Regions from separate parts of the Agrilutibacter solisilvae genome, predicted to be linked through region 3. Evidence: predicted binding sites of a transcription regulator. Region 3 holds the regulator's gene; each other region holds the start of a gene.
The links. The regulator HrcA, encoded in region 3, represses chaperone genes, less so after heat shock. The targets are predictions, from matches to a motif close to TTNGCACTCNNNNNNNNNGAGTGCNAA.

Region 1: a site for HrcA is predicted at 7,957-7,983, ahead of rpoH (RNA polymerase sigma factor RpoH). Genes of this name have one in related genera too.
Region 2: a site for HrcA is predicted at 2,277-2,303, ahead of groES (co-chaperone GroES). Genes of this name have one in related genera too.

The regions. Positions count from the first base shown of each region.
Region 1 is NZ_CP071518.1:1,301,252-1,311,067, reverse strand. Features, by position in the region: gene I8J32_RS05700 (polyamine aminopropyltransferase) at 1-979, opposite strand, end outside; gene I8J32_RS05695 (protein-L-isoaspartate(D-aspartate) O-methyltransferase) at 1,015-1,782, opposite strand; gene tal (transaldolase) at 1,889-2,890, shown strand; gene I8J32_RS05685 (MFS transporter) at 2,944-4,275, shown strand; gene I8J32_RS05680 (NAD(P)/FAD-dependent oxidoreductase) at 4,348-5,673, shown strand; gene I8J32_RS05675 (M1 family metallopeptidase) at 5,670-7,013, shown strand; gene rpoH (RNA polymerase sigma factor RpoH) at 7,071-7,946, opposite strand; gene I8J32_RS05665 (RNA polymerase sigma factor) at 8,262-8,849, shown strand; gene I8J32_RS05660 (hypothetical protein) at 8,846-9,430, shown strand; gene I8J32_RS05655 (DUF4097 family beta strand repeat-containing protein) at 9,488-9,816, shown strand, end outside.
Region 2 is NZ_CP071518.1:1,428,414-1,438,229, forward strand. Features, by position in the region: partial or broken gene I8J32_RS06320 (endonuclease) at 1-1,081, opposite strand, end outside; gene I8J32_RS06325 (helix-turn-helix transcriptional regulator) at 1,173-1,571, opposite strand; gene groES (co-chaperone GroES) at 2,352-2,639, shown strand; gene groL (chaperonin GroEL) at 2,768-4,408, shown strand; gene I8J32_RS06340 (hypothetical protein) at 4,950-5,249, shown strand; gene I8J32_RS06345 (flavin monoamine oxidase family protein) at 6,080-7,681, shown strand; gene I8J32_RS06350 (lysoplasmalogenase) at 7,718-8,359, opposite strand; gene I8J32_RS06355 (S8 family peptidase) at 8,774-9,816, shown strand, end outside.
Region 3 is NZ_CP071518.1:2,792,239-2,802,054, reverse strand. Features, by position in the region: gene I8J32_RS12340 (DUF3857 domain-containing transglutaminase family protein) at 1-840, opposite strand, end outside; gene dnaJ (molecular chaperone DnaJ) at 1,226-2,353, opposite strand; gene dnaK (molecular chaperone DnaK) at 2,527-4,449, opposite strand; gene grpE (nucleotide exchange factor GrpE) at 4,590-5,099, opposite strand; gene hrcA (heat-inducible transcriptional repressor HrcA) at 5,354-6,406, opposite strand; gene recN (DNA repair protein RecN) at 7,340-9,007, shown strand; gene fur (ferric iron uptake transcriptional regulator) at 9,156-9,557, opposite strand; gene I8J32_RS12305 (outer membrane protein assembly factor BamE) at 9,744-9,816, shown strand, end outside.

The DNA.
Region 1 (9,816 bases), 1.5 Mb from region 3:
CACCGGCGCCCATGACCAGCACGCGCGGCGCCGGCACGAGGCGATAGGGCAAGGCGGCCAGCGTGCGGTCGACGTAGTCCAGCCGGTCCGGCGGCGCGGCGCGGGTGATCGTCCACATGGCGTCGCCATCGACGAATACCGCCAGTTGTGGCGCCGGTTCGCGCGTGTTGGCCAGGCTCAGCCCCACCTGGTGGCGCAGCGGCACGCGCGGGCTTTCGACCACGGTGAGACGGCCGTAGGGACTGTCGGACTGGGTGATCACCCGCGCCTGCGGCAGCAGCAGCGTGCGCGACTGTCCTTTCCACGCATTGACCGGCGGTTCCAGCAGGCCCGATCCCGCCGCCAGCAGCACGCCGGCAAGCACGCCCGAGGTCGCGATCAGCCATCGCTTCCGACTGCGCACGCTCGGCAGGGTCATCAGCGCGGCCAGCGCGCCGCAGGCCGCCGCCAGCGCCAGGGCCTGCGACAGCGGACGCCACATCAGCCCCAGGCCCAGCAAGGCGCCGGCGCCGGCGCCCAGCAGGTCGGCGCCATACAGCCGCGGAATGCGTTCGCCGTGCCCCGCGAAGGCCAGCCCGAAACAGCCCGCGGCGAAGAAGAACGGCAGCGCCAGCAGCAGGTACAGCGCGCCCAGCCACAGCAGCTGGCGCGCATTCCACACCAGTTCCAGGCCGTTGAAGGGAATGCGCGCCGCCAGCGGCAGCACCGCGACGGCACTGGCCGCGAAGGCCAGCGCGCAGGCCGGGAACCACGCGTGGAAGCGTGCCTGCGCGCGCGTGCGCTGCAGCGAGAGCCAGGTGCCGCTGGCGCCGTGGCCGAGCAGCGCCAGTCTGATGATCATCGCGGCGAACGGATACCAGTGCGCGATCGCCAGCCAGCGCATGAGCAGCAGCTGGTAGGCCAGGGCGCCGGCCGATACCAGCGCGATGGCGACCACCAGGCGGGTCGTGGGCAGCGCGGGCGTGGCGTGCGCTTGCATCGTGATGGCCCGGCTCCCGTGCGCGCGGACCAGGCTCAGTCCGATCGTGTCAGCGGCACGAACCGCACCGGCGCGATCTGCCGGGCGCTGACCAGACCCGACGCGTCCTTCTCCACCACCATCAGCACCTGGGTGAAAAAGCTGCCGCCGACCGGGATCACCATCCGTCCACCTGGCTTGAGCTGCGCGACCAGCGGCGGCGGCACCGAGCCGGCCGCGGCCGTGACCACGATCGCGTCGAAGGGTGCGTGCTCCGGCCAGCCGTAGTAGCCGTCGCCCACGCGCGTATGCACGTTCGGCCACGCCTGCAGGCGCGGGGCCGCGGCGCGCGCCAGCGGCTCGATGATCTCCATCGAATACACCTGCGCACCGAAGGCGCCCAGCACGGCGGCCTGGTAACCCGAGCCGGTGCCGATCTCCAGGATGCGCTGGTCGCGCGCGGGACGGGCGAGCGAGGTCATCAGCGCGACGATGTAGGGCTGCGAGATGGTCTGGCCGTAGCCGATCCCCAGCGGCCGGTTTTCGTAGGCCTCGTCGCGCTGGTCCTCGGGGACGAACAGGTGGCGCGGCACCTGTTCCATCACCGCCAGCGCCTGCGCGGACAGGCGCGGGTCGTGTTCCTCGCGCAGGGCGTCGACGAGCGCGTGGCGCTGCGCGGCGTACGGATCCGCCGGCGGCTCGGCGGTCGCCGGCAGGGTCAGGAGCAGCGCCGGGAGCAGGGCCAGCAGCGCGGCCCTGCGCGCCGGCGCGCGCGGATGCGGCGTCGGTCGTTCTCCAGCCACGGGAGGCGCCAGGGTGCGCATGCGCGGAATGTAAGCCCGCGCGCGTTAGTGCTCCGGCAAGCGCCGCAGCGCCGCGTCATGCAGCCGGCGATTTGTCCCCGCGCGCATCGCTGGGCATCATCGGGACATGAATGCTCCCCTGACTCCCGCACCCCTCGCCGCCCCGCCCGCCACCGCGCTCGAACGCCTGCGCGCCAGCTCGACGGTGGTCGCCGATACCGGCGACATCGACGCCATCGCGCGGTTCCGGCCCCAGGACGCCACCACCAATCCCTCGCTGCTGCTCAAGGTGGCCGGCAAGGCCGAGTACCAGCCGCTGCTGGACGAAGCCCTCGCGCAGGCGCGTGGCAGCGATGAAGCGGCGCGCGTCCGCGACGCGGCCGAGCGGTTCGCGGTGGCGATCGGCTGCCGCATCGCGGCGCTGGTGCCCGGGCGCGTGTCCACCGAGTGCGACGCGCGACTGAGCTTCGACCGCGAGGCCACGATGCTGCAGGCCCGGCGCCTGGTCGATCTGTACTCGCAGGCCGGCGTGTCGCGCGAGCGGCTGCTGATCAAGATGGCGGCGACCTGGGAAGGCATCCAGGCCGCGCGCGCGCTGGAACGCGAAGGCATCCAGTGCAACCTCACCCTGCTGTTCTCCTTCGCCCAGGCCGTGGCCTGCGCGCAGGCGGGCGTGTACCTGATCTCGCCCTTCGTCGGGCGGATCCTCGACTGGCACCTGGCGCAGGGCGCGCCCGCGCCGGCGTCGCCGCAGGAGGACCCGGGCGTGGCCTCGGTCACGCGCATCTGGCAGTACTACAAGCGCCACGGCCATGCCACGGTGGTGATGGGCGCCAGTTTCCGCAACATCGGCCAGGTGCTGGCGCTGGCCGGCTGCGACCGGCTCACCATCGCGCCCGAGCTGCTGGACGCGCTGGATGCGCCGGCGAGCATCGCGCTGCCGGTCGCGCCGACATTGCGCGACGACGGCGTCCGCGTGCCGCCGCCGCCGGAACTGGACGAAGCGCAGTTCCGCTGGCGGCACAACGAGGACGCGATGGCCACCGAGAAGCTGGCCGATGGCATCCGCCGTTTCGCGATCGACCAGGACGCGCTGGAACGCCTGCTCGCGCAACGGCTGCCGGCTTGAATACCCGAGCGCCGAATGCGGGCGTGCCGAATGCGGGTGAGTCGAACGCGGGCGTGACGGATGCGGGCGCGGACGCCACCACGGCGGCGATGACGCCCGCGCGGCGCCTGCGCAGCATCATCGCCGGTTCGATCGGCAACCTGGTGGAGTGGTACGACTGGTACGCCTATGCGGCGTTCTCGCTGTACTTCGCCCAGGCCTTCTTCCCCGCCGGCGACCCGACCTCGCAGCTGCTGCGCACGGCCGCGGTGTTCGCGGTGGGCTTCCTGATGCGGCCGCTGGGCGGCTGGCTGCTGGGCCGCTACGCCGACCGGCACGGGCGACGGCGGGCGCTGATGCTGTCGGTGCTGATGATGTGCACCGGCTCGCTGATCATCGCGCTGACACCCGGCTACGCGACCATCGGCATCGCCGCGCCCGTGCTGCTGGTGGTCTCGCGCCTGCTGCAGGGCCTGAGCGTGGGCGGCGAGTACGGCGCGTCGGCCACCTACCTGAGCGAGATGGCCACGCGCGAACACCGCGGCTTCTGGTCCAGCTTCCAGTACGTCACCCTGGTGGGCGGCCACCTGATCGCGCTGGGCGTGCTGATCGCGCTGCAGCGCATCTTCCTCACCGACGCGCAGCTGTACGCGTGGGGCTGGCGCATCCCCTTCCTGATCGGCGCGCTGGCCGCGGTCACCGCGCTGTGGCTGCGCCGCGGCATGCACGAGACGCAGGCGTTCATGCGCAGCGAGGATGCCGCCGATGCGCCGGCGCAGCAGCGGCAGGGTTCGCTGCGCGCGCTGGCACGGCATCCGCGGGCGGTGCTCACCGTCGTCGGCCTGACGATGGGCGGCACGCTCGCGTTCTATACGTACACGACCTACATGCACAAGTTCCTGGTCAACAGCGCCGGGCTCGACGCGCATACGGCGTCCGTGCTGAACGCCTCGACGCTGTTCGTCTACATGCTGCTGCAGCCGCTGGTGGGCGCGTTGTCCGACCGCATCGGGCGCCGTCCGGTGCTGATCGCGTTTGGCGTGCTGGGCACGCTGCTGACCGTGCCGATCCTGACCCAGCTGGAGGACGTGCGCACGGCGGCGCAGGCGTTCTGGCTGATCCTGGCCGCGCTGACCGTGGTCAGCTTCTACACGGCGATCAACGCGGTGGTGAAGGCCGAGTTGTTCCCGGTGGAGGTCCGCGCTCTGGGCGTCGGCCTGCCCTACGCATTGACCGTGGCGCTGTTCGGCGGCACCGCGGAGTACATCGCGCTGTGGTTCAAGGACGCGGGGCTGGAACGCGGCTTCTACTGGTACGTGACCGCGTGCATCGCCTGCTCGCTGCTGGTCTACCTGTGGATGCCCGACACGCGGCGGATCTCGGCGATCGACCGCGACCCGGTGTAGCGTGCCGCGGCGCGCGGACGCCGGACATTCGCGCGACTGCTCCAGGTTTGAAACAATGCGCGCATGACTGCGATGCATGCGCCGGCGCCACGCGCCGATTCCGGGGCGAGGGCGGGTGCGGGCGTGCCGCACGTGGTGATCGTCGGCGGGGGATTCGCCGGCCTGTGGGCCACGCGCGCGCTGGCGCGGGACGAGGTCCGCATCACCCTGCTGGACCGCCGCAACCATCACCTGTTCCAGCCGCTGCTGTACCAGGTGGCGACGGCCGGCCTGTCCGCGCCCGACATCGCCGCGCCGCTGCGCCACATCCTGCGCGGGCAGGCCAATGTCGACGTGCGGCTGGGCGAAGTGGTCGGCGTGGACATGGGCGCGCGCCGCGTCATCCTGTCGTCCGCGCACGGCGACGGCGCCGGCGAAGCGCTCGACTACGACCTGCTGCTGCTCGCCAGCGGCGCCACCCACGCCTACTTTGGCCACGACGAATGGAGCGAGCATGCGCCCGGGCTGAAGACGCTGGACGACGCGCTGGGGATCCGGCGCCGCCTGCTGCTGGCCTTCGAGCGCGCCGAGATCGCGCGCGACGAGGCCGAGCGCGAAGCCTGGCTGAGTTTCGCCGTGGTCGGCGGCGGTCCCACCGGAGTGGAACTGGCCGGCACGCTGGCGGAGATCGCGCGGCACACGCTGCGCCACGAGTTCCGCCACATCGACCCCGCGGCCGCGCGCGTGCGCCTGGTTGAAGCCGGGCCGCGGGTGCTGCCGAGTTTTCCCGAGTCGCTGTCGGCGCGTGCACGCACGCAGCTCGAACGCCTGGGCGTGGAAGTGATCACCGGCACGCCGGTGAGTGCGATCGACAGCGAGGGCTACGTCCTGGGCGAACGCCGCATTCCCGCGCGCACCGTGCTGTGGGCCGCGGGCGTGGCCGCCTCACCGCTGGGCGCGCTGCTCGACGCGCCGCGCGACCGCGCCGGCCGCGTGCTGGTCGCCCCCGACCTCAGCGTGCCAGGCCACCCGGTGATCTTCGTGGCCGGCGACCTGGCCAGCGTGCAGCAGGACGGCCGGCCCGTGCCGGGCGTCGCGCCGGCGGCCAAGCAGATGGGCGCCCATGTCGCGCACGTGATCCGCGCGCGCCTGCGTGGCGCTACCCCGCCGCCCGCGTTCCGCTACAAGGACGTCGGCAACCTCGCCACCATCGGACGCATGGCCGCGGTCGTGCACCTGGGCCGGATGAAGCTGTCGGGCCTGCCTGCGTGGTGGTTCTGGCTGCTGATCCACGTCTTCTTCCTGATCGGCTTCCGCAACCGCCTGATCGTCCTGATCAACTGGGCGTGGGCGTACTGGAGCTACCAGCGGCACGCGCGGATCATCCTGGGCCGCGGCGAGCCGGGCGGCGGCGAATGAAGCCCGTCGCGGGCTTGGCCATCGCGCTGCTCGTCGCGATGGCGCCGTTGTCGGCTGCCGCTGCGGAGCCGTCCTCCCCGCGCAGCATCGACGTGCTGCATTACGAGGCCCGGCTCCGACCCGACATCCCGGCCCGCCGCCTGGACGGCCGCGTGCGCATCGACTTCCGGGTGCTGGCGCCGGCACGCACGCTCCAGTTCGATGCGGGCGAACTGGCGGTGACACGCGTGCGGCTGGGCGAGGCAGCGTTGCCATTCGAGCGCACGGGTCACGTGCTGCGCGTGCACGTGCCGGAATCACTGCGCCCCGGCAGCCGCGGCCAGCTTGCGGTCGACTACGCGGGCACGCCGCGGTACGGCCTGGAATTCCATCCCGAACGCGACGAGGTCTACACGATTTTCTCCACCAGCCAATGGCTGGTCTGCGTCGACGCCCCGGACGAGCGGGCGACGCTGACGCTGTCGCTGGAGCTGCCGGCCGGCCTGCGTTCGGCGGGCAATGGCCGCCTGGTGTCCGTCCGCGCGGGCGAGGGCGGCCGCTCGCTGCACCGCTGGCGACTTGTCGAGCCGATGCCCAGTTACGTGTACGGCTTTGCCGCCGCCCGCTACGCGGCGGCGTCCGAGCGCGTCGACGGCATCGGGCTGCACTACCTGGCAATCGAACGATCGCCGGACGAGCTGCGCCGCGTCTTCGGCGACACGGCGCGGATGCTGCGGTTCTTCGGGATGCGCGCGGGTCGCCGGTATCGTGGCGATTACACCCAGGCCCTCGTGGCCAGCACCGTCGGCCAGGAACTGGCGGGCCTGTCGCTGCTCTCGGAGGAGTACGGCCGCCGCGTGCTCGACGACCCGACTGCGCAGGCGCTCATCGCGCACGAGGCCGCGCACCAGTGGTGGGGCAACCGCGTGACCTGCCGCGACTGGGGCCACTTCTGGCTCAACGAAGGCATGGCCACGTTCATGGCGGCGGCCTGGATCGAGCAGCGCTTCGGGCCGCAGGCCTATCGCGCCCAGGTGGAGCGCTGGCACGAGCGCCTGCAGGCGCTGCGCAGCAAGGGCGCCGACCATGCCCTGGTCTACGCACAATGGACCTCGCCCAGCGGCGACGACCGCGCCGTGGTGTACCAGAAGGGCGCCTACGTCCTGCACCTGCTGCGCGAGCAGCTGGGCGAGGAGGCCTTCTGGCGCGGCGTGCGCACGTACTCGCGCGCCCACGACGGCCGCTCCGTCACCACTGCCGACTTCCGCGCGGCGATGGAAACGACCAGCGGGCAGGACCTGGGACCGTTCTTCCGCGAGTGGGTCGAAGGACCGCCGCTACCGGCTGCAGCGCGGCGCTGAGCGCCGCCGCAAACGAAAACGGCCCGGTTTCCCGGGCCGTCTTTTTCGTCGTGTGGCTTACGCCGCGAACAGCGCGCGCATCTTCTTCAGCGCGTTGGCCTCGACCTGGCGGATGCGTTCGGCGCTCACGCCGTATTCGTCGGCCAGTTCCTGCAGGGTGATCTTGCTGTCGGCATCCAGCCAGCGGCGCTTGATGATGTCGCGCGAACGGGCGTCGAGATTGGCCATGCCCTCGCGCAGCAGCTCGAGCTGGCTGTCCTCGTGGTCGGCGCGTTCGTAGGCCTGGGACGGATCCTCGGCATCGGTGCGCAGGTAGGCGGCCGGCGACGGCGGCGCGTGGTCGTCGTCTTCGTCGGCGGGTGCGTCGAAACCGATGTCGCGACCGGACAGGCGCGACTCCATCTCCAGCACTTCGCGCTCGGAGACGTTGAGGTCGGCCGCGACCGCGCGCACTTCCTCGGCATTCATCCAGCCCAGCCGCGTCTTGCTGCGACGCAGGTTGAAGAACAGCTTGCGCTGCGCCTTGGTCGTGGCGACCTTCACGATGCGCCAGTTCTTGAGGATGAACTCGTGCATCTCGGCACGGATCCAGTGCACCGCGAAGCTCACCAGGCGCACGCCCTGCTCGGGGTCGAATCGCTTGACCGCCTTCATCAGGCCGATGTTGCCTTCCTGGATCAGATCGCCCATCTGCAGGCCGTAACCGTTGTAGCCGCGGGCCACGTGGACCACGAAGCGCAGGTGCGAATGCACCAGGTCGCGAGCGGCGTCGAGGTCGTCCTGGTCGCGGAAGCGGCGCGCCAGGTCCTGCTCGGTCTCGGCGGTGAGCACCGGGATCTGGTGGACGGCACCGATATAGGCGTCCAGCGAACCCAGCGCGCTGGGGATCGGCAGGTTGTTGGCGATGAGGGCGGTGGAGGCGTTCTGGCTCATGGAGGTCATCTTAGCAGTCGGGTTGTGGGACTGCTAAAGCCCGTTCAAGTTCCGCACTGTTGCGGCTCTGGAACGGTGCTCCAGCCCGGCGCGGCGGGATGCACGGCCGGAAAGTCCTTTGGAATCAATTGGTTCTAATGGACAGGACGGTTAGATGAAACGATAGCGGAACGATCGTGACGGGGCGGGCGAAGCGGCCGTGACGCCGCGAAATCCTGAACTGGGGCCGGTCCCGGCCGGGCGCAATGGGTCCCGGTCGAAGGTCATGGTCCAGCCGGCTTAAACGCGAGCGGCCGGCGCCGCATCCCAGTGACTATGCTGACCGCCGTGACCCTCAACCCCGCCGACGAGGCCCCGGATACCCCGGCCGACGACGACCGCGCCCTGATCGGCGCGGCGGCGCGCGGCGAGGTGGCCGCCTTCGAGGCGCTGTATCGCCGCCACGCGGGGCGGGTCCATGGCGTCATCGCCCGGCTGGTGGGCGGCCATGGCGCCCGCGCCGAGGACCTCACCGAGGACGCCTTCGTCCGCGCCTGGCAGGCCCTGCCCGCCTTCCGCTTCGAATCCTCCTTCAACACCTGGCTGCACCGCCTGGCGGTCAACACCGCCCTGATGGACCTGCGCAGCCGCCGCAGCCGGCCGCACGACGAGGGCGACGAAGACGCCTTCGAGCTGCTGGGCACCACCGATTCGGCGGGCCACGCGACGGCGCTGTCGATGGACCTGGAGCGCGCCGTGGCGAGCCTGCCGCCGCGTGCCCGCGCGGTGCTGGTCCTGTACGACGTGGAGGGCTGGCAACACGACGAGATCGCCGCCGAACTGGGCATGGCGGTCGGTAGTTCAAAAGCACAATTGCATCGCGCGCGCGGCCTGCTGCGCGCCCGGCTGGAGGGACACGCATGACGCACGATCACCGCAACGACAATGGTCCGGGTCCGGACGGCGCGATGGATGCCACGCCGCTGGACGACACCCTGCGCTGGCAGTTGCGCGCGCTGCGGCGCGATGCGGCGCCCGCCCACGACCTGTGGCCCGGCATCGCCGCGCGCCTGGCGACGCATCCCCGACAGGCCGCCGCCCCGCGACGGGCGCGCTGGCTGCAGCCGGTGGCGATGGCCGCCAGCGTGCTGCTGGTGGTGGGCGCGGTCGGCTGGCTGAGCGGCGACGGCTTCCGCAGCCCCCCGTCTTCGCCGACCACCGCGCAGGCCACCCTGGTCCAGCGCGAGGCGGCGAGCCTGACGCAGCAGTACCAGGCCGCGCTGCAGGAACTGGGTCAGCGCGACCGGCGCGATCCGGTTGCCGGGATCATCCCGACCGCCCGCGTGCCGGCCAGCCTGCGCCCGACCTTCGACGCCCTGGACCGCGACGCCGCCCTGATCCGTCAGGCCCTGGCGCGCGACCCCGATTCCACGCTGCTGCTGGAGCAGCTGCGCCGCACCTACGCCCACCGGATCGCGCTGACCCAGCGCCTGGCCTACACCTGACCCCTTCCTTTCATGCACGCCGCAACGCCGCACGCACGTATTTCCCGGAGAACTCCCATGTACCGCACCCCTACCCCCCTCCTCCTCGTCGGCGCCGTGCTGGCATGCCTGGGACTGGCTTCCCCGGCCTGGTCGGCCACCCCCATCAATGAGTCGCGGCCACTGGATGCGCGTGGCCGGCTGGAAGTTGAAAACCTCAAGGGCCGCATCGAGGTGCGGGCCTGGGACCGCCGCGAGGTCAAGATTGAAGGCAGCCTCGGCGCCGGCGTGGAGAAGCTGGAGATCACCGGCGACGCCGAGCACCTGTCGGTGCGCGTGCGCTATCCCAAGAGCGGCGGCCTGGGCTTCTTCTCGGGCAGCGACAAGAGCGAACCCTCCGAGCTGCG
Region 2 (9,816 bases), 1.4 Mb from region 3:
CATCCAGGACGCGGCCCGCGTTGGCCGGATCCTCGTCGGCGATCTCCAGGATGCTCCAGGTGTTGGTGGTGCCGCCGCTGTAAGGGTAGGCGGTATGGCCGCGGATCGTGGCGTGCAGGGAGCAGCGCAGCTGGCCCGCGCTGGAGGTGTTGACGTGCGCGTAGTAGCCGGTGCCGCCACTGCTGGCGACGGTGAAGCCCACGACCCGGTCCTGCGCGAGCTTCGCGCCGCCGCTGTCGGTGACCTGCAGCGCGCGCACGGTAAACGTGCAGCTCTCGTTGCCGGCCAGCGTGGCGCCCGTGCTGATCGCGAAGCTGCTGCCGCTGGCCGGGTGGCTCAGAGGGACAGTTCCCGACTGCGTGCACTGCAGCGCGAACGCGCCGCTGGACAAGGTCACCGGCTCGCTGAAACTCACGGCCAGGTCGCTGGCCGGCGCGACACCCGTCGCCCCATCGGTGGGCGTCGTGGCGGTGATGGTCGGGGGTGGATTGGGCGCAATGAAGCCCTGGTTGCGGTTGCAGGTGCCAAACGTATGCGCCGTCGAAGCCTGCCATGCGAATTGCGCGTAACGGTTGCCGCTGCCGCCCAGTTGCAGCGACGTGCCCGCCGGCGTAGAGCCGGTTTCGGAGACGGCCAGGTTGGTGCTGGTGCGACCCGCGGCCGGGCCGCTGGCGGCCGTCACCGGGCCTTCGTAGCTGAGGAACTGCACCAGCCCGCCGGCGGCGTCGACCAGCGCGACGGCATCGTTGGCGCCGTTCTGGATGCCGTTGGCGGGGTAGCTGACGGTGGCCACCCGCACCGGCGCGCCGCAGGTCACCAGGCTGCCGGTGGGCACCGGGTCATTGTCGTAGGCCACCGCGGCCGACGGCGTGCTGCCGTTGTACAGATGGACGCGGTAGCCGGCCAGGCTTTCGCCGGCGGTGGCCACGATCTCGATGCGTTCGCCGACGTCGCCGCTGGCGGTGGCATCGTCGTAGTGGATCTCGTTGATGAAGACTTCGGCCAGGGCGCGGCCCGGCGTGGTGAGGAGAACGACGGCGCATGCGCCGGCGGCAATGCTGCGAACGATCCTGGACGACATCCCTGTAGCTCCCGTGCGGCGGAACGGGCGACTCTAGCCAGCGCGTATGACAACCCGCACGCGGCGGTGCGGCAACGCCATGGCCGCCGCCTCAGGCGCGCGTGCCGCCCGCGCGACGGCCGGTCCGCAGCGAGGCCAGCTGCTCGATAACTTCCACCAGCGGTGCCCGCGACCGGGTGGGCGCGTCGCGGAAGGCCAGGATCAGCCGCAGCTCGATGGGATCCTCGATGAGGAGTGCATCCGCCGCGGCCACCGAGTCCAGGGCCGTGTCCTCCGACAGGCTCATCTTGCCGCGTCCCGTGGCGAGCCACTCGAACTGCACGCCGCAGGCCATGGCCAGCTCGCGCATGTGGGTCACGCTGGGGTGCTTGCCGTTGTTGGCTTCCCAGTGGCTCACCGCGCTGCGCTGGACCCCGACGGCGGTCGCCAGCGCGGCCTGGGACAGCCCGGCATGGCGGCGGGCGAGGCGGATGCGTTGTTGCGAAGTCATGCCCTGGATCCCCTCCTTGAGGCCGGCACCGCAGCCAAAAGCGGCCAGAACCGGCAAATGTTACCTAAATTCACCTCGTTACCAAAAGACACCATACGACGTGCGCTCTTGGTCACCCTCGTCCAGTGTGAATCGACGCGGAATCCACAAATCATGTGGTATTGGAGGCCGCCCGATACCCAAAGTCAACAAATGAGACGTGCCTCACAGTAGACATCGCCGGGGGATCGGCGGAGATTGGACTCGTCCGGCAAGGATGTCGGCGTCGACAAGAGGTCAGGTAAGGAGACGCGGCGCAGGAGCGCGCCGAGCTGAGGACGGCCCTCTCCAAGCCAGAAAGAGCGCGAACCCCTGTCCGCGCTCTTTCTTTTTTTTGAGGGCCCCGGAAACCGCCGATTTCGGGACCCAAGGACGCCCACACGGGCCGAATAAACAGGACCGGCAAGACATTGATGTCGCCAGGCTCGGGGAAAGCGGCGCAGGACGGCGCCAGGCTGACGAGCCCTCCAGGCCAGAAAGGGCGCGAACTCCGGTTCGCGCCCTTTCTTTTTGCGCGCGCGGCCACACCTTCGGGGCTGGCCGCAGTCGCGTGGCCCCCCGGATAGCCCTTCCCGACGGCAATTTCGCCTCGGGCCCTTGAAACGCTGAACGCCGCCCCCCATCTGCTGCCAGTCCCGGCTCGCCGGGTCTTTCTACGCCCCGTTTCTGGCACTCCCTTGGGGCGAGTGCCAATTGCGGAGCATTTTTCCCGCCTTTCCAAAGACTTATGTGAGGGTTGCCATGAATATCAAGCCGCTGTTCGACCGCGTGGTCATCAAGCGCATGGAAGAAGAGAAGCTGTCCGCGGGCGGCATCGTGATCCCGGATTCGGCCACCGAGAAGCCGATCAAGGGTGAAGTCGTCGCCGTCGGCGACGGCAAGGTGTTCGACAACGGCAACGTCCGCGCGCCGAAGGTCAAGGTCGGCGACAAGGTCCTGTTCGGCAAGTACAGCGGCACGGAAGTGAAGCTGGACGGCAACGAATACCTGGTGGTGAAGGAAGACGACATCTTCGCCCTCATCGGCTGATGTCACGGGCGCAGGCGCCCGCCGGGGCCGGCACGAGCGTACCGCCGCTTGCCCGCCCCGAAGGGCTCTCCGCCGCCGCTTCGCACCTGCCTCCCCATTCCCATTTCCGCTTCTGAGGTAAACACCCCATGGCTGCAAAAGAAATCCGCTTCGGCGAAGACGCGCGCACCAAGATGCTGCGCGGCGTGAACGTGCTCGCCAACGCCGTCAAGGCCACGCTGGGCCCGAAGGGCCGCAATGTCGTGCTCGAGAAGAGCTACGGCGCCCCGACCATCACCAAGGACGGCGTCTCCGTCGCCAAGGAAATCGAACTGTCCGACAAGTTCGAGAACATGGGCGCGCAGATGGTCAAGGAAGTGGCTTCCAAGACCTCCGACAACGCTGGTGACGGCACCACCACCGCCACCGTGCTGGCGCAGGCGCTGATCCGCGAGGGCATGAAGGCCGTCGCCGCGGGCATGAACCCGATGGATCTCAAGCGCGGCATCGACAAGGCCGTCGTGTCGGCCGTCGAAGAGCTGAAGAAGATCTCCAAGCCGTCCTCGACCAGCAAGGAAATCGCCCAGGTCGGCACCATCTCGGCCAACTCCGACGCCAACATCGGCGACCTGATCGCCCAGGCGATGGACAAGGTCGGCAAGGAAGGCGTGATCACCGTCGAAGACGGCTCGGGCCTGGACAACGAACTCGACGTCGTCGAGGGCATGCAGTTCGACCGCGGCTACCTGTCGCCGTACTTCATCAACAACCAGCAGTCGATGCAGGCCGAACTGGAAGATCCGTTCATCCTGCTGCACGACAAGAAGATCTCCAACGTGCGCGAGCTGCTGCCGGTGCTGGAAGGCGTCGCCAAGGCGGGCAAGCCGCTGCTGATCGTCGCCGAGGAAGTCGAAGGCGAGGCGCTGGCCACCCTGGTGGTCAACACCATCCGCGGCATCGTCAAGGTCTGCGCCGTCAAGGCCCCGGGCTTCGGCGACCGTCGCAAGGCGATGCTGGAAGACATGGCCGTGCTGACCGGCGGCACCGTGATCTCCGAGGAAGTGGGCCTGCAGCTGGAAAAGGCCACGATCAAGGATCTGGGCCGCGCGAAGAAGGTGCAGGTCTCCAAGGAGAACACCACCATCATCGACGGCGCCGGCGAACACGTCGGCATCGAAGCGCGCATCAAGCAGATCAAGGCGCAGATCGAGGAAACCTCCTCGGACTACGACCGCGAGAAGCTGCAGGAGCGCGTGGCCAAGCTGGCCGGCGGCGTGGCCGTGATCAAGGTGGGCGCCGCGACCGAAGTCGAGATGAAGGAAAAGAAGGCCCGCGTCGAAGACGCGCTTCACGCCACCCGCGCTGCCGTGGAAGAAGGCATCGTCCCGGGCGGCGGCGTGGCGCTGCTGCGTGCCAAGGCCGCCATCAAGAACCTCAAGGGCATCAACGAAGACCAGAACCACGGCATCCAGATCGCCCTGCGCGCGATGGAAGCCCCGCTTCGCGAGATCGTCACCAACGCCGGTGACGAGCCGTCGGTGATCCTCAACAAGGTGATGGAAGGCACGGGCGCGTTCGGCTACAACGCCGCCAATGGCGAGTTCGGCGACATGATCGAGTTCGGCATCCTGGATCCGACCAAGGTCACGCGTACTGCACTGCAGAACGCGGCATCGATCGCCGGCCTGATGATCACGACCGAAGCCATGGTCGCCGAACAGCCGAAGAAGGATGAACCGGCGATGCCGGGCGGCGGTGGCATGGGCGGCATGGGCGGCATGGATTTCTGATTCCGCTCCCGCGCATTCGCGCAGTTGGAAGAGCCCCGCAGCGATGCGGGGCTTTTCTTTTGTTGGCCGCACGGCATGGGCCGTTTGTCGCGTCCGGCTCGACCGTGCGGGCCGCCATGAAACGCAGGGTTTGGCGCCTGCGCACACATCCGGCATGGAACATGCAGCGCATGGGCGCGCACGTGGATCCTGTTGGCGCGCGGACGCGCGATCATTGTCGTGAAGGCGATGTATTCGCATAAGGCCTGCCACCTGATGCGTGAAACATGCGTCGCGTTGCACCGTTCGTCGCGCGATGACGAAAGTCATGCCACTTCCGGCACTGCCTTGCATCGTTTCGCGGGCGCATAACGTCCCTGCCGATCCAAACACATCGGCTGCCCGCGACACTTCGATCATGCAGCGGGCGACGAACGTGCAATGCCGCAATGCGGCGCCCTCTTGCGATGCGCATTTCGCATCCGACGGGCATGCACACACTCAGTCGCGGACGCACAGCGTCCACCCAAACGAGGACACGCAGATGAAAAGAAAGACAACGTTGAGCCTGCTGCTCGTGCTGGCCGCTGCGGCCGCACCGGGTATCGCAATGGCGGGCAACGCCCAGGCAAAGGCGCTGGCCAAGGCTGTGGGCATCAGTGAAACCGAAGTTCGCCAGCTGATGGGCTGGTCGCCCCTCACGTACTACCAGTTCCGCCAGGACCATTCGCGCACGTCGGCGAAGGTCATTCGCGCGCTGGGCCAGGACCGCTATGACCGGCTGATGGCCGGACAGCCGATCCTGATTGAAGGCGAGATGGACGGCCGCCGGGTGGCGTTCGAAGTGCAACTGGGCCGTTGAGAGCCCCCAGGCAACGCGCACGAGCCCGCGGATGCGGATGGCGGTGACGCCCGCATCCGCGAGGCAGTGCGGAGTGAAAGACAACGAGTGAGACAAGCCCGCCACGCGCCTGGCAACCAGGACGCGTGGATCAGGCGCGCACGATGACGGGTAAGGCGCACGCTGCAGGCTTGCGGCGATCGGGGATTGGGCGCTGAGGAGTGATGGTCAGCCGGGGTGCGCAATTGCGGCTGCACCGCGTACAGCGGGCGGTCGTGTGCGAGATCGCTTCACTCCGCGTGCATCCCCTGCGTGGGTGACCCCCGCCAAAAAGATTATCGTCGGATGGCCACCCGTGTGTCGGCGCCTTCGGACCTGACCCATGGCAACACCGCGGCCGAGACACCATCGCGCCCGGATTTCTCGCTGACATCCCGTCGCCAATTGGCGTCCGTCGTCCACGCCGTGGTGCTGGTGGCGGCCCCTGCGGCGATCCCATCTTCGCGTGGCGTTGTCGATCGCACGTCGGGATCGCCCGAGGGAGTTGACTCCGAAGTGCGTCTACGTGTCCGCGATGCACCGGTCCGACCTCGTTGAATCGCCTCCTCTCTGCCGCGGCCACGCGCCGAGTACCGGTGCAGTCGCGCCATGGGTCAGGCTCGCGCCCGCGCGACCAGCAGGCACGGCCATGACCTGGCTTCATCGCCGCCTGCGCTTGGGAAGGGGGCGGTCTTCCCGGTATCCCGCCGACGGGGACATGGCGTCGCTGCGCCACCGGGGATGGCCAGCCGGTCGCGCGGTGCCCCCCGGATGGAGTTCAATGCGGCTTCCGCACCGGTGAAGGACAACCCATGGCACGCACCCCGCTTTTCAGCCTGCTCCAGCGCGCAGCCCGCATTGCCCGCGCCTCGACCCGCGTCGAAGCGCCGCTCGACGAGTTCCTGGATCGCGGCCGGCAGCTGCGGGTCGATGCCACCCGCCGGCGATTCCTGCAGGGCGCTGGCGCGGGCCTGGTGCTGACCGGTTGCGCGCAGTTGCCGCGACCCGCGGCCCCGACAGGCGACGAGGTTGTGATCGTGGGCGCCGGCATCGCAGGCCTCACCGCCGCGTGGCGCCTGCGCCAGGCCGGTGTTCGCGTGCGCGTGTTCGAGGCCAGCACGCGCGTGGGCGGCCGCATGCTCAGCCTGCGCAATCACTTTCCCGACGGCCAGGTAGTGGAACTGGGCGGCGAGCTGATCGACACCGGCCACATGCGCATGCGCACGCTGGCCAGGGAACTGGACCTGGTGCTGGACGATCTGCTCGAGGGCGACTCCGGCCACGATGCCTGGCATTTCGACGGGCGCGCGGTGGGCGAGGATGAAATCGTGCGCGCCTTCGTCCCGGTCGCGCGCGCGATCGAGCTCGACGTGGCCACGCTGGGCGACGGCGATCTGGACTATCGCGACACAAACCCGGCATTCCGGGCGCTGGACGGGATCTCGATCACGCAGTGGCTGGAGCGCAACGGTGTCAGTGGCTGGCTGCGCGAACTGATCGAGGTGGCGTACACGACCGAGATGGGCCTCGAAGCCGACGAGCAGTCGGCCTTGAACCTGCTGACCTTCGCCGGCACGGACGACCCGGACGCGTTCCGCATCTTCGGCGAGAGCGACGAGCGTTTCCACGTGCGCGGCGGCAATGACCTGGTGGTGCAGGCGATCGGGCAGCGGATGAGCGACGCGATCACGACGGGCGAGGTACTGGAATCGGTCACCGCGCGCGGAGATGGCTACGCGCTGTCGTTCCGGACCGGCACGGCATCGCGTGAAGTACAGGCGCGACAGGTGATCCTCGCGATGCCCTTCACGCTGCTGCGCGACGTGCGCATCGATGCGACACTGCCGGCACACAAGCGCCACGCGATCACGCAGCTGGCCTATGGCACCAATGCCAAGCTGATGATCGGGTACACGCGGCGGCCCTGGCGCGATCGCGGCGCCAACGGCGCGTCGATGAGCGACCTGTCGTACCAGACCACGTGGGAAACCTCGCGCAAGCAGGCCGGGGCCTCCGGCATCCTCACCAACTTCACGGGCGGACGCCACGGCCTGGAGCTTGGGAAGGGCACGGCGCGCCAACAGGCCGACGCCGCCAGCGCCGCGTTGGAGCACGTGTTTCCCGGCGCGCTCGCCGCGCGCGAGGGCGCGCGCGAAGTGCGCATGCATTGGCCCACCCAGCCCTGGGCGCGCGGCAGCTACGCCTGTTTCCGGCCCGGCGACTGGTCGAGCCTGCGTGGCGTGATGGGCGAGGCGGTTGGCGGCCTGCACTTCGCCGGTGAGCATTGCGCCCTGGAAACGCAGGGCTTCATGGAAGGAGGTTGCGAATCGGGCGAGATCGCGGCCAAGGAAGTGCTCGCGCAACGGGGCGTCGCGGTGCGAGCGTTCCCGCGCCTGCGTCGCGCGGCGGCCTGAGTAACCCCGGCAGCGCCGCGGCGCCGGGCCGCGCCGTCACGATAAGGCGACCGACAGCGCCAGCAGCACCTTGCCGAGGTAGTACAGTGGCAAGCCCCAGATCTTGTTGGCTGGGCTGGCGACGACAAAGCGTTCGCGTGCGACTGCCACGTCGGAAGCGGCGAAGGCGAGTGCGCCCGCGGCAATCCCGGCGTGGCCCGTGGCCGCGGCCGTTCCCATCGCCGTGGCCACCATCGCGCCTATGGCCAGCACGTAGGCCGGCACCGCGAGCTGGTAAACGCTGCGCAGTCGCGCCCACAGCCAGCGCAGGACGATCACCGCGACGACGGCCATGGCGATCGCGCCGCCGATCAGCCATGCCAGGTCCTGTGGCTGCAACGCGAACGCGATCGCGTACACCGCATGCGCCACCAGGAAGGTGCCCAGCCCGGCCAGGAACAGGGGACTGCGGCGCGAGAGCAGCAGTGCGTCGCCGACCGCCCCCAGGCCCAGGGCGACGAGCACGAGGCGGCCGTAGTCGCTGTCGAGCGCGCCCGCCGCCAGTGCGACGACGAGAAAGGCCGCGCTCGCTGCCAGCTTCAGCGGCGGCTGCGCGCGCGCATGGGACCGTGCATGCGCCCAGGCCAGGGCCAACGACAATGCGAGGCAGATTACGGCGGCGCTGTGGGCGGCAGGCATGGGCTGGTAGCCGTGGCAGGGGACGGGAGTATGGCCGCTTGCGTGCCGTGTCTGGAGGGGCGCGCGGCTCATGAAGCCGGCCTTTCTATACCGACAAGTATCGTTTTGCAGTGCAGCGTGCAAAAGTGATAACGGTTCCTTCACGATCGGCTCGCATCCCGACGTGGGGGAGGGAGCAAAGCCCGCTACCGGTTACGGCCGATAGCGGGCTTTTTTATGCGCGCGACATTCATGCGCGCCAACTTGGGTCGCCGTCGCCCTGCGGCCTCCCCGGCCCCCGCATGTGGACGGTGGTCCGATGCGGCAGCCCTCCGGAATGTGACGGAGTAGGCGAAGTGCCCGCTCTGCCCCTAGACTCGGCCCGGCGTGATTGGGCCCACGCATCCCGGGGACAACCAAAGGATCCAAGAACTCATGAGTAAGCTTTCCTGTGCCATCGCGATGGCACTCGCTGGTTTTGCCTGCGCCTCTTCCGCTCATGCGGCCACCTATGTGGTCCAGTCGAGGGGCAACACGTTCGACGCCCAGCTGGCGCGCAAGATCGAAGCCGCCGGCGGCACCATCACTTCCCGTCTGCCGCAGATCGGCGTCGCCTTCGTGCAGTCCAGCGACACCGCGTTCCGTGGCCGCGCCGCCAAGGTCGCGGGCGTGCGTTCGGTGGTCCCCGACATCGCCTTCCAGGCGCAGCTGCCGGAAACCGTCGACGAAATCGGCGAAGACTTCGCCAACCCGCCCAATGCAGGCGGCGAGAACGATTTCCTCTTCAACCTGCAGTGGGGCCACGCGGCGATCGATGCCGCCGGTGCCTGGAACGCCGGCTATCGCGGCGCCGGCGTGCGCGTGGCGGTGCTCGACGCGGGCATCCGTTGCAACCACCCGGACCTTGCCGGCAACCTGCTCGCGGCCGATTCGATTTCCTTCGTGCCGACCGAGCCCAGCTACTGCAACACCTCCGGCAGCAGCCACGGCACGCACACCTCCGGCACGATCCTGGGTGCCGACAACGGCACCGGCATCATCGGCGTGGCGCCTGAAGCCAAGCTCATCGCGGTCAAGGTGCTCAGCGCCGCGACCGGTGGCGGCAGCTTCGAAGGCATCATCAGCGGCATCGTCCACGCGGCCGACCACGGCGCCGACGTGATCAACATGAGCCTGGGCGTGCGCGGCGGGCTCGAGGTCGGCGGCAAGGACACCGCCGAACTGATCAACGCCACCAAGCGCGCCGTCGCCTACGCGCGGTCGCAGAATGCGATCACGATCGTGTCGGCGGGCAACGATGGACGCGACCTCGATCACGACGCGGGCGTTGCCGTGTGCGACACGGACGGCACGTGCTTCCGGGCCAACCTGCGCGCCTTCCCGGCCCAGGTGCCGGGCGTCATCTCGGTGTCGGCGCTGGCGCCGGCCGGCTGGGCGCTCAACCCGGGCGTGTCGCTGGATCCGCTGGCCAGCTACAG
Region 3 (9,816 bases):
CGCGAGCATGGCCTGCAGCAGCGTGGCGTGGTCCTTGCAGTCGCCCATGCGGTTGTCGAGCACGAAATCGGTGTCGCGCGGCACCACCGCGCCCAGTCCGATGCAGTTGCCGGCGTAGGAGATCTCCGTGGCCACCCAGTCGTACAGCGCGTGCGCGATCTCGCGCGTGCCCGTGCGGCCGGCGGCGACTTCGTCGGCCAGCTTCTGGATGCGCGGGGTCACCGCCGCCTTGGGCAGCGCGCGCGCACCGTAGGCATCGGCGATGCTGGCGTAGTCGGGGAACGTCGAGTACGCCAGACCCGGGGCCTGGCCGAGTTCATACACCGACCAGTCCTTGCGCGTGCTTTCCATCGGTGCGCGGTTCTGCCAGGTCCATTCGATGACCCGGCGGCCGTTCGCCACGGCATTGCGCGCTTCCTTCAGCTGCCACGCCTCGTACCGCGCCGGCATGGTCTCGGGCGCGTCGATCTTCATCCGCACGTCGCCGTAGTAGGTCGAGGGATTGAAGTTCTCGACCGTGGAGAAGTGACGCTCGAACACCGGCTGGCTGCCGGTCAGGCGATAGGCGAAGACGACGGTGTCATTCACCGCCAGCTCCGGGAAGACCACCGTCATGGTGGTGCGGTCGGAGAACGCCGGACCGCCGTCGCCCTTGCCGCCGTTGGTTTCGACCTGGAAGTTGGCCTTGGGCACGTCGATCCGGCGCCCGTCGGCCTTGAGCGTATAGGCGGAGATCACGTCCGCCTTCTGGATGCTCGTGCTGTAGGAGATCGAGGTGTCCTTCATGTAGTCGACCGCCTGCTCCTTGACGATCTGCACGGCCCACTCGCGGTCTTCCACGTAGGAGCCGTCGGCATTGATCGTGTAGGCGACGTTGTAGCGCTGGGTCTTGACGAACAGCTCGACCGGCTTGGCCGGTTCGGCCGGCTAGGCCGGCTTGGCCGGTTCGGCAGCCACGGCGCTGGCGCAGGCCAGCCCGGCCGCCAGGCCAAGCCAGCGGAAATTCACGAATTTCATCGATTGCATCCCCTGGAAAGTTGACGCCGGCACCCGCGAGTCGTGCGCGCCCGGCATGGGCGGTCCGGAACACGCGCCCCGGAAAGGGCGCGCGCCAGATCCGCGCGGCGAAAGGTTATCAAGTGTCGCGCCCCACGCGCCGGCCACATGCCGGATCCGGGGGAGGTGGACTGGTGCGCCGGCGCGGGATCCGGCACCGGCGCCGGGCTCAGGACGTCATCCGGTCCCAGAACCCTTTCACGCCATCGAGGAAGGTCGATGCGCGCGGCGAATGCCGGCGCGCGCCGTCGCCCACGAAGGTCGCCTCGAACTGCTCCAGCAAGGCGCGCTGTTCGGGCGTGAGGTTGACGGGGGTTTCGACCACGACGCGGCAATACAGGTCGCCGGGGGCGCGGCTGCGCACGGAGCGCACGCCCTTGTCGCGCAGGCGGAACTGCTTGCCGCTCTGCGTCTCGGCCGGGATGCGCAGTTCCACGTCGCCCTCCAGCGTGGGCACGCGGACGCTGTCGCCCAGGGCCGCCTGCGAGATGCGGATCGGGACTTCGCAATGCAGGTCGTCGCCGTCGCGCTCGAAGATGTCGTGCGGGCGCACGCGCACTTCCACGTACAGGTCACCGGGCGGCGAACCGGCCGGGCCCGCCTCGCCCTCGCCCGCCAGGCGGATGCGGTCGCCGTTGTCGACGCCGGCCGGGATCTTGACCTGCAGCGTCTTGGTGCGTTCCAGCCGCCCCTGGCCGTGGCAGTCGCCGCAGGGGCTGGTGATGGTCTTGCCGCGACCGCCGCAATGCGGGCAGGTCTGCTGCATGGAGAAGATGCCGCGCTGGAAGCGCACTTGGCCGCGGCCCTGGCAGGTTCCGCAGTTGTCGAGCTTGCCGTCGGCCGAGCCCGAGCCCTTGCAGGTTTCGCATTCGTCGAGCGTGGGGATCTCGATCTGCTTGTCGATGCCGCCCACGGCTTCTTCCAGCGACAGCTCCATCACGTAGCCGATGTCGGCGCCGCGCCGCGGCTGGCCGCGCGCCGCGCCGCCGCCGAAGATGTTGCCGAAGATGTCGCCGAAGATGTCGCCCATGTCGGCGTAGCCCGGCCCCTGGCCGCCGCCGCCCATGCCGTGCTCGAACGCGGCGTGGCCATGCTGGTCGTACATGCGGCGCTTGCCGCCGTCCGACAGCACCTCGTAGGCCTCCTTGGACTCCTTGAACGAAGCCTCCGCGGCGTGGTCGCCGGGATTGCGGTCGGGGTGGTACTTCATCGCGCAGCGACGGTAGGCCTTCTTGAGGTCTTCCTCGCTGGCGTCACGGGCCACGCCCAGGACTTCGTAGTAGTCGCGCTTGCTCATGCCGGAATTTCAGGAACCTGGGGGGATTGATCGATCGGGTCGGTGGCGCGCACCCGGAGCGGACCGCCGGGGGCGGAACCGCCGCGAGCGCACCGCGGGGCCGGCGGCAGAAAGACCGAAGGAGCAAGCCGAGGCGTTGCTCCTTCGATGCCCGGGCGCGGGTCCCGTTGCGCTTACTTCTTGTCTTCGTCGCGGACTTCGGTGAACTCCGCGTCCACCACGTCGTCCTGCGGCGCGGCACCGGCGGCGCCGGCGCCCATGTCGGGACCCGGCTGGCCCGCCGCCGCGGCCGCGGCGAACAGCGCCTGCGCGGCTTCCTCCAGCGCCTTGGACTTGGCCTCGATCTGGCCCTGGTCGTCGCCCTTCATCGCCGTTTCCAGCTCGGCGATCGCGCCCTCGGTGCGGCCGATCACGTCGCCCGGCACCTTGTCGCCGTTGTCCTTGATGGCGCCGCGCGCGGTGTGGATCAGGCCGTCGGCCTGGTTGCGCGCCTGCACGAGGTCGTGGAACTTCTTGTCCTCCTCGCGGTGGGCCTCGGCGTCGGCGACCATCTTCTGGATCTCGTCCTCGGACAGGCCCGAGCCGGCCTTGATCTCGACCTTCTGCTCCTTGCCGGTCTTCTTGTCCTTGGCCGTCACGTGCACGATGCCGTTGGCGTCGATGTCGAAGGAGACCTCGATCTGCGGCAGGCCGCGCGGCGAGGGCTCGATGCCCGACAGGTCGAAGCGCGCCAGCGACTTGTTGTAGCGGGCCTGTTCGCGCTCACCCTGCAGCACGTGCACGGTGACCGCGGACTGGTTGTCCTCGGCGGTGGAGAAGGTCTGCGAGGCCTTGGTCGGCACCGTGGTGTTCTTCTCGATGATCTTGGTGAACACGCCGCCCAGGGTCTCGATGCCCAGCGACAGCGGGGTCACGTCGAGCAGCAGCACGTCCTTGACGTCGCCCTGCAGCACGCCGCCCTGGATCGCCGCGCCGACGGCCACGGCCTCGTCCGGGTTGACGTCCTTGCGCGGTTCCTTGCCGAAGAACTCGGTCACCGCCTGCTGCACCTTGGGCATGCGGGTCTGGCCGCCGACCAGGATCACCTCGGCGATGTCGGACGCACGCAGGCCGGCATCGTTGAGGGCGATGCGGCAGGGTTCGATCGTCTTGCGGACCAGGTCTTCGACCAGCGACTCCAGCTTGGCGCGCGTCAACTTGATGTTGAGGTGCTTGGGACCGGAGGCGTCGGCGGTGACGTAGGGCAGGTTCACCTCGGTGTGCTGCGCGGACGACAGCTCGATCTTGGCCCGCTCGGCGGCGTCCTTCAGGCGCTGCAGCGCGAGGTGGTCCTTGCGCAGGTCGATGCCCTGGTCCTTGCTGAACTCCTCCACGAGGTAGTCGATGACGCGCTTGTCGAAGTCCTCGCCACCCAGGAAGGTGTCGCCGTTGGTGGACAGCACCTCGACCTGCATCTCGCCGTCGACCGAGGCGATCTCGATGATCGACACGTCGAAGGTGCCGCCGCCCAGGTCGTACACGGCCACCTTGCGGTCGCCGCCCTTCTTGTCCATGCCGTAGGCCAGCGCGGCCGCGGTGGGCTCGTTGATGATGCGCTTGACGTCCAGGCCGGCGATCTTGCCGGCGTCCTTGGTGGCCTGGCGCTGGCTGTCGTTGAAGTAGGCCGGCACGGTGATGACCGCTTCGGTGACCGTCTCGCCCAGGTAGGCCTCGGCGGTCTTCTTCATCTTGGCCAGCACTTCGGCCGAGATCTGCTGCGGGGCCATCTTCTTGCCGTCGGCCGTTTCCACCCACGCATCGCCGTTGTCGTGCTGGGTGATCTTGTACGGGACCAGGCCGATGTCCTTCTGCACTTCGGCGTCGGTGAACTTGCGGCCGATCAGGCGCTTCACCGCGTAGAAGGTGTTCTTGGGGTTGGTCACGGCCTGGCGCTTGGCCGAGGCGCCGACCAGCACTTCGCCGTCCTTGGTGAAGGCGACGATCGACGGGGTCGTGCGATCGCCTTCGGCGTTTTCGATGACGCGGGCCTTGCCGCCTTCCATGATCGCCACGCACGAGTTGGTCGTGCCCAGGTCGATGCCGATGATCTTTGCCATGGTGGAATCCTCTTGCGAATCTTGTGTGCGTGAGCTGGTGTGTCGTGCTGCGGTCGTGACCGCCTGAGCGCTATCTGGGGTCGCGGCCGGGTAGTTCAAGCGTCCGGCGTGCGGCGCCTGCCCCGGCTTCAGCCGCCGGCTCAGTCCCCGCGGACGGTCACCAGCGCCGGCCGCAACAGCCGGTCATTGAGCAGCCAGCCCTTCTGGTAGACCTGGACGACCTGGCCCGGGGCGTGGCTCGGGCTGTCGACCATGCTCATGGCCTGGTGGTGGTCGGGATTGAAGGGCTGGCCGACCGGGTCGACCATCACCAGGCCGTTGTCGCCGGCGACCTTGAGCAGCTGGCGCATCGTCAGCTCCATGCCTTCGCGCAGGTGCGCGGCGGTGTCGCCCTGCACGGCCAGGCCGGCTTCCAGGCTGTCGATGACGGGCAGCAGCGCGCCGAGCAGGCGCTCGTTGGCGAACTTGCGGGCCATCTCGATGTCGCGGGCCAGGCGCTTGCGCTGGTTGTCGAGTTCGGCGCGCTCGCGCAGCGATTCATTACGGAGCTGTTCGAGTTCGGCGAGGGCCGCGTCGAGCTGCGCCTGCAGGGGGTTGGCCTCCTGCTCGGCGGTCGCTTCGGAGGGGTCCTGGATCGGTTCGGTGGTCATCGTGGGCGGGCTCGTCCTTACGCGAGGGTTTCGCAACCCAGCCCGTATGGGGCCCGCCCCGAGCGCTTTCAACTGTCCGCCTGCGATCAGCCCGGATCACGGCGCGGCCGGCCGGAAGCAGCCGGCGGCATGCCGGGCCCGATCGTGCAGGGCCGGATCGTGCCGACAGGATCGTGCCGGGTCGTGCCGGGTCATGCCGGCGGTGCCGAGAGGATCTCGCCCGGCGAATGCTGCCGTACCGGATCGTGCCCGGCTCAGGTCGGGTCCGGCTGGATCGCCGCACCCAGCGCCTGGGCCGCGGCCTGCACCACCGGGATCACCCGCTCGTAGGCCATGCGCGAGGGGCCGATGACGCCCAGCACGCCCAGCACCTGTCCGCCGGCGGTATAGGGCGCGCTGACCAGCGACATGCCTTCCAGCGGGGCGAGCCCGGTTTCCTCTCCGATGAAGATGCGCACGCCCGGGGCGCGCACCGTCCGCTCGAGCAGCTGGAGGATCTCGCGCTTGCGGGCGAAGGCCTCGAACAGCTCGCGCAGCCGGTCCACGTCGGCCAGGTCCTGCACGCCCATCAGGCGGGTCTGGCCGGCCAGCACCATGTCGTCGTGCGTGGGCGCGAGCACCTGCTCGGCCAGCTCCATCGACTGGGACAGCAGCACGTCCATCTCGTCGCGGGCGTTGCGCAGTTCGCGCACCAGGTGGGCCCGGATGTCGGCCACGGTGCGGCCGGCGAAATGGGTGTTGAGGTAGTTGCCCACCCGTTCGAGCTCGCCCGCATCGAAGGGGCGCCGCGTCTGGATGATGCGGTTCTGCACTTCGTTGTCGGCGAACACCAGGATGGCCAGCACGCGCAGCCCGTCGATCGGCACGAACTCGATCCGGCGGAACGCGAACTGCTCGCGGCGCGGCACGCTCACCACGCCGACGAAATGGGTCATCGCCGACAACAGTTCGGAGGCATTGCCCAGCAGGGACTGGATGCCCGACCCGGCCGGCAGTTCGTTGCGCAGCCGGGTCATCTCGCCCTCCGGCAGCGGCCGGACCTGCAGCAGGGAATCGACGAACAGCCGGTAGCCCTGGGCGGTGGGGATGCGCCCGGCTGAGGCGTGCGGGGCGCTGAGCAGCCCGATCTCCTCCAGGTCCGACAGGATGTTGCGGATGGTCGCGGGGCTGACATCCAGGCCGGCATGGCGGGCCAGCGTCTGCGACCCGACCGGTTCACCACTCTGGATGTAGCGGCCGATGAGCGTCCGCAGCAGGTGGCGGGCCCGCGGGTCGAGGTTGGCGATGTCGGCGGGATGGCGGGCCATGCGGTGGATATACGGGCCGGGACAGCCGGGTGCAAGGACGGCGCGGCCGCCGGGACGGACCGGAATGGCTGCTTCAGCCTTCCAGGGGCGTTCGCCTGAACGCCGCGCACGGGCGCGCCAGGACACCGCAGCTTCGGGAGCCCGGCGATCTGCCGAACCCCGCCCGCCGCGCAGGCGGGCCGCGCCCAGGGCATATCGGTACGGCCTTCCGGAATGCTCCACGGCCTTCCGGAATCCTCCACGGCCTTCCGGAATGCTCCACGGCCTTCCGGAATGCTCCACAGCCTTCCGGAATCCTCCGCAGCCTTCCGGAGTCCTCCACAGCCTTCCGGAGTCCTCCACAGCCTTCCGGAGTCCTCCACAGCCTTCCGGAAGCCGGAATTCGTCTTCGCGAAGGCAAAAACGGTCTTCGGGAATACCGATTCGGCCTTCGGGAATCCGCCACAGCCTTCCGGAAGCCGGAATTGGTATTCGCGAAGGCAAAAACGGTCTTCGGGAATACCGTTTCGGCCTTCCGGAATCCGCCACAGCCTTCCGGAAGCCGGAATTCGTATTCGCGAAGGCAAAAACGGTCTTCGGGAATACCGTTTCGGCCTTCCGGAATCCGCCACGGCCTTCCGGAAGCCGGAATCGTCTCCGCGAAGGCGAAAGCACCTTGGGGGAATACGGATTGCCTTCCGGAAACTGCGGGAGGGCTAGCGGCTGACTCTGAAGCGAGGTCCCTGGATGACAGGTGCGCCCCCGGAAGCGCTCCGGAACCTTCGGGGGAGAGCGAGGATCTGTCGTCGTCTGCCAGCCTGCGGCGCGAAGCCATGCGGCGGGCCGCCGTATCGCCCCGTGAGACGGCCCCACGCGAGGCTGCGCGCCATCGCGCCCCACCGGCAAACTCTCCCGGCTACTCCGGCCGCACCGGCCAAGGCACAATCCGCCCCTATGCTCGCCCACCTCGCCATCAAGGATTTCGCCGTCGTCAGCAGCGCAGAGCTGGACTTCGGCCCCGGACTGACCGTCATTTCCGGCGAGACCGGCGCGGGCAAGTCGCTGCTGGTCGACGCCCTCGGGCTGCTGTCCGGGCTGCGCGCGGACAGCGGCGCGGTGCGGCATGGCGCCCAGCGGGCGGAGCTCACCGCGCAGTTCGTGCTGGACGATGCATCGCCGGCGCGCGCATGGCTGCGCGAGAACGAACTGGACGAAGACAACGACTGCCAGGTCCGGCGCGTGGTGCGCGCCGACGGCGGTTCGCGGGCGTGGATCAACGGTCGCCCCGTCACGGTGGCCCAGCTGACCGACCTGGCCGGCCTGCTGGTGGAAATCCACGGGCAGCACGAGCACCAGGCGCTGCTGACCCGCGCCAGCCAGCTCAGCCTGCTGGACGCCTACGCCCGTTGCGAACCGCAGCGCGCCGCGGTGGAACAGGCGGCCCACCAGTGGGCGTCCCTGCTGCGCGAACGCGAAGCCCTGCTCGCCAAGGGCGACGTCACCGATCGGATGGGCTGGCTGCAGCACCAGTTCGACGAACTGGACCGCGAAACGCTGGAACCCGAATCGCTGGGCAAGTTGAACGCCGACCACCGCCGGCACGCGCACGCCGCGGCGCTGATCGCCGCCTGCGAGGGCGCTTTCACCCGCCTGGGCGGGGACGAGGGCCCTTCGCTGTCCAGCGCGCTCAACCAGGTCCGCAGCGAGCTGCAGCACGTGGCCGAACACGAGCCCCGCCTGGGCGAAGTCGACGGCATGCTCGACAACGCCGCCATCCAGATCGACGAGGCGTTGTCGCTGCTCGATCGCGTGCGCAGCGACCTGGAAGTCGACCCGGACGCGTTCGCCGTCCTCGAGCGCCGCCTGGGCCGCATCCACGAACTCTCGCGCAAGCACCGCGTCCCGCCCGAGCAGCTGGCCGAACAACGCGACACGATCGCCACCGAACTGGACACGCTGCGGGGCGCCGATGCACGCCTGGCCGGCCTGGACGGCGAGATCGCCCAGGCGCGCGGCCGCTGGCGCACGGCAGCCGATGCCCTGGGCGCGGTCCGGCGCAGCGCGGGCGCCTCGCTTTCGGACGCCACCAGCGCCCTCATCGGCGAACTGGGCATGGGCGGGGGACGCTTCGAGGTGGCTTTCGAACCCATCGAAACCGAGCGGCCGGACCCGCAGGGCGGCGAGCGCGTCGAATTCCTGGTGGCCGCCAATCCCGGCCAACCCGCGCGGCCCCTGCGCAAGGTCGCATCCGGCGGCGAGCTGTCGCGCATTTCGCTGGCGATAGAAGTGGCCGCGCTGGGCCTGGACGCCGTGCCGACGATGGTCTTCGACGAGGTCGATTCGGGCATCGGCGGCGGCGTGGCCGAGATCGTGGGGCAGAAACTGCGGGCGCTGGGCGCTTCGCGCCAGGTGCTGTGCGTCACCCACCTGCCGCAGGTCGCGGCGCAGGGCCACGCGCATTACCGGGTGAGCAAGGCCGCCAGCCAGGGCGTGACCCAGAGCGCCGTCACGCGGCTGGATGCGAAGCAGCGTGAGGAAGAACTGGCGCGGATGCTCGGCGGCGTGGAGATGACGCGCGAGGCGCGTGCGGCTGCAAAGCGCCTGCTGGCGGACGTGGAGTAACGACCCGAGCGCGGGGAGCGCCGGCATCGGGACAGGGACCGGACGATCCAGGGCAGTGCATGAGGCGACACTGTCCGGGCAGGCAGGAGCATCAGTGACTGCAACGCGCTGGCGGGCGCGCTCCGTTATCGGCGCGCCCCGGCTGCTGCTACTTCTTCTTCCTCACGTACAGCACGAGCGAGTGCTCCTCGATGTCGTACCCGTGGGCCGCGGCGATCTTGCGCTGCAGTTCCTCGATCTCGGGGCTCTCGAACTCGGTGATCCTGCCGCTGTCGATGTCGACCATGTGGTCGTGGTGGTGTCCGCGGTCCAGTTCGTACACCGACTGGCCGGCCTCGAAGTTGTGCTTGAGCACCAGGCCCGCCGCCTCGAACTGGGTCAGGACGCGATAGACCGTGGCCAGGCCGATGTCTTCGCCGTGCTCGAGCAGGTGTCGGTAGATGTCCTCGGCCGTCATGTGCCGGGGCTTGGCCTGTTCGAGCAGTTCCAGGATCCGCAGGCGCGGATGGGTGACTTTCAGACCAGCGTTGCGGAGGTCTTGCGATTCCATTGAAGCTCCCATGACGCGGGCGTCGAACCGGCCGCGGCCGTCGTTCCGCCAACTGCGGCACGGCCTGGCGCGCAGTCCGGGGCGCCCGCAATGGTGAATGAACGCGGGCGCGGCCAAGCCGCGCTGCAATGGGTTCAGTGTATCATCGGCGACTGATCCGGCCGTCCCGCCAGTCGCGAAAACCCCATGCGAAAGCTTCTGCTCATCTCCTGCCTTGCCCTGCTCACCGCCGGTTGCGGCATCCTCTACAAGCAGCCCA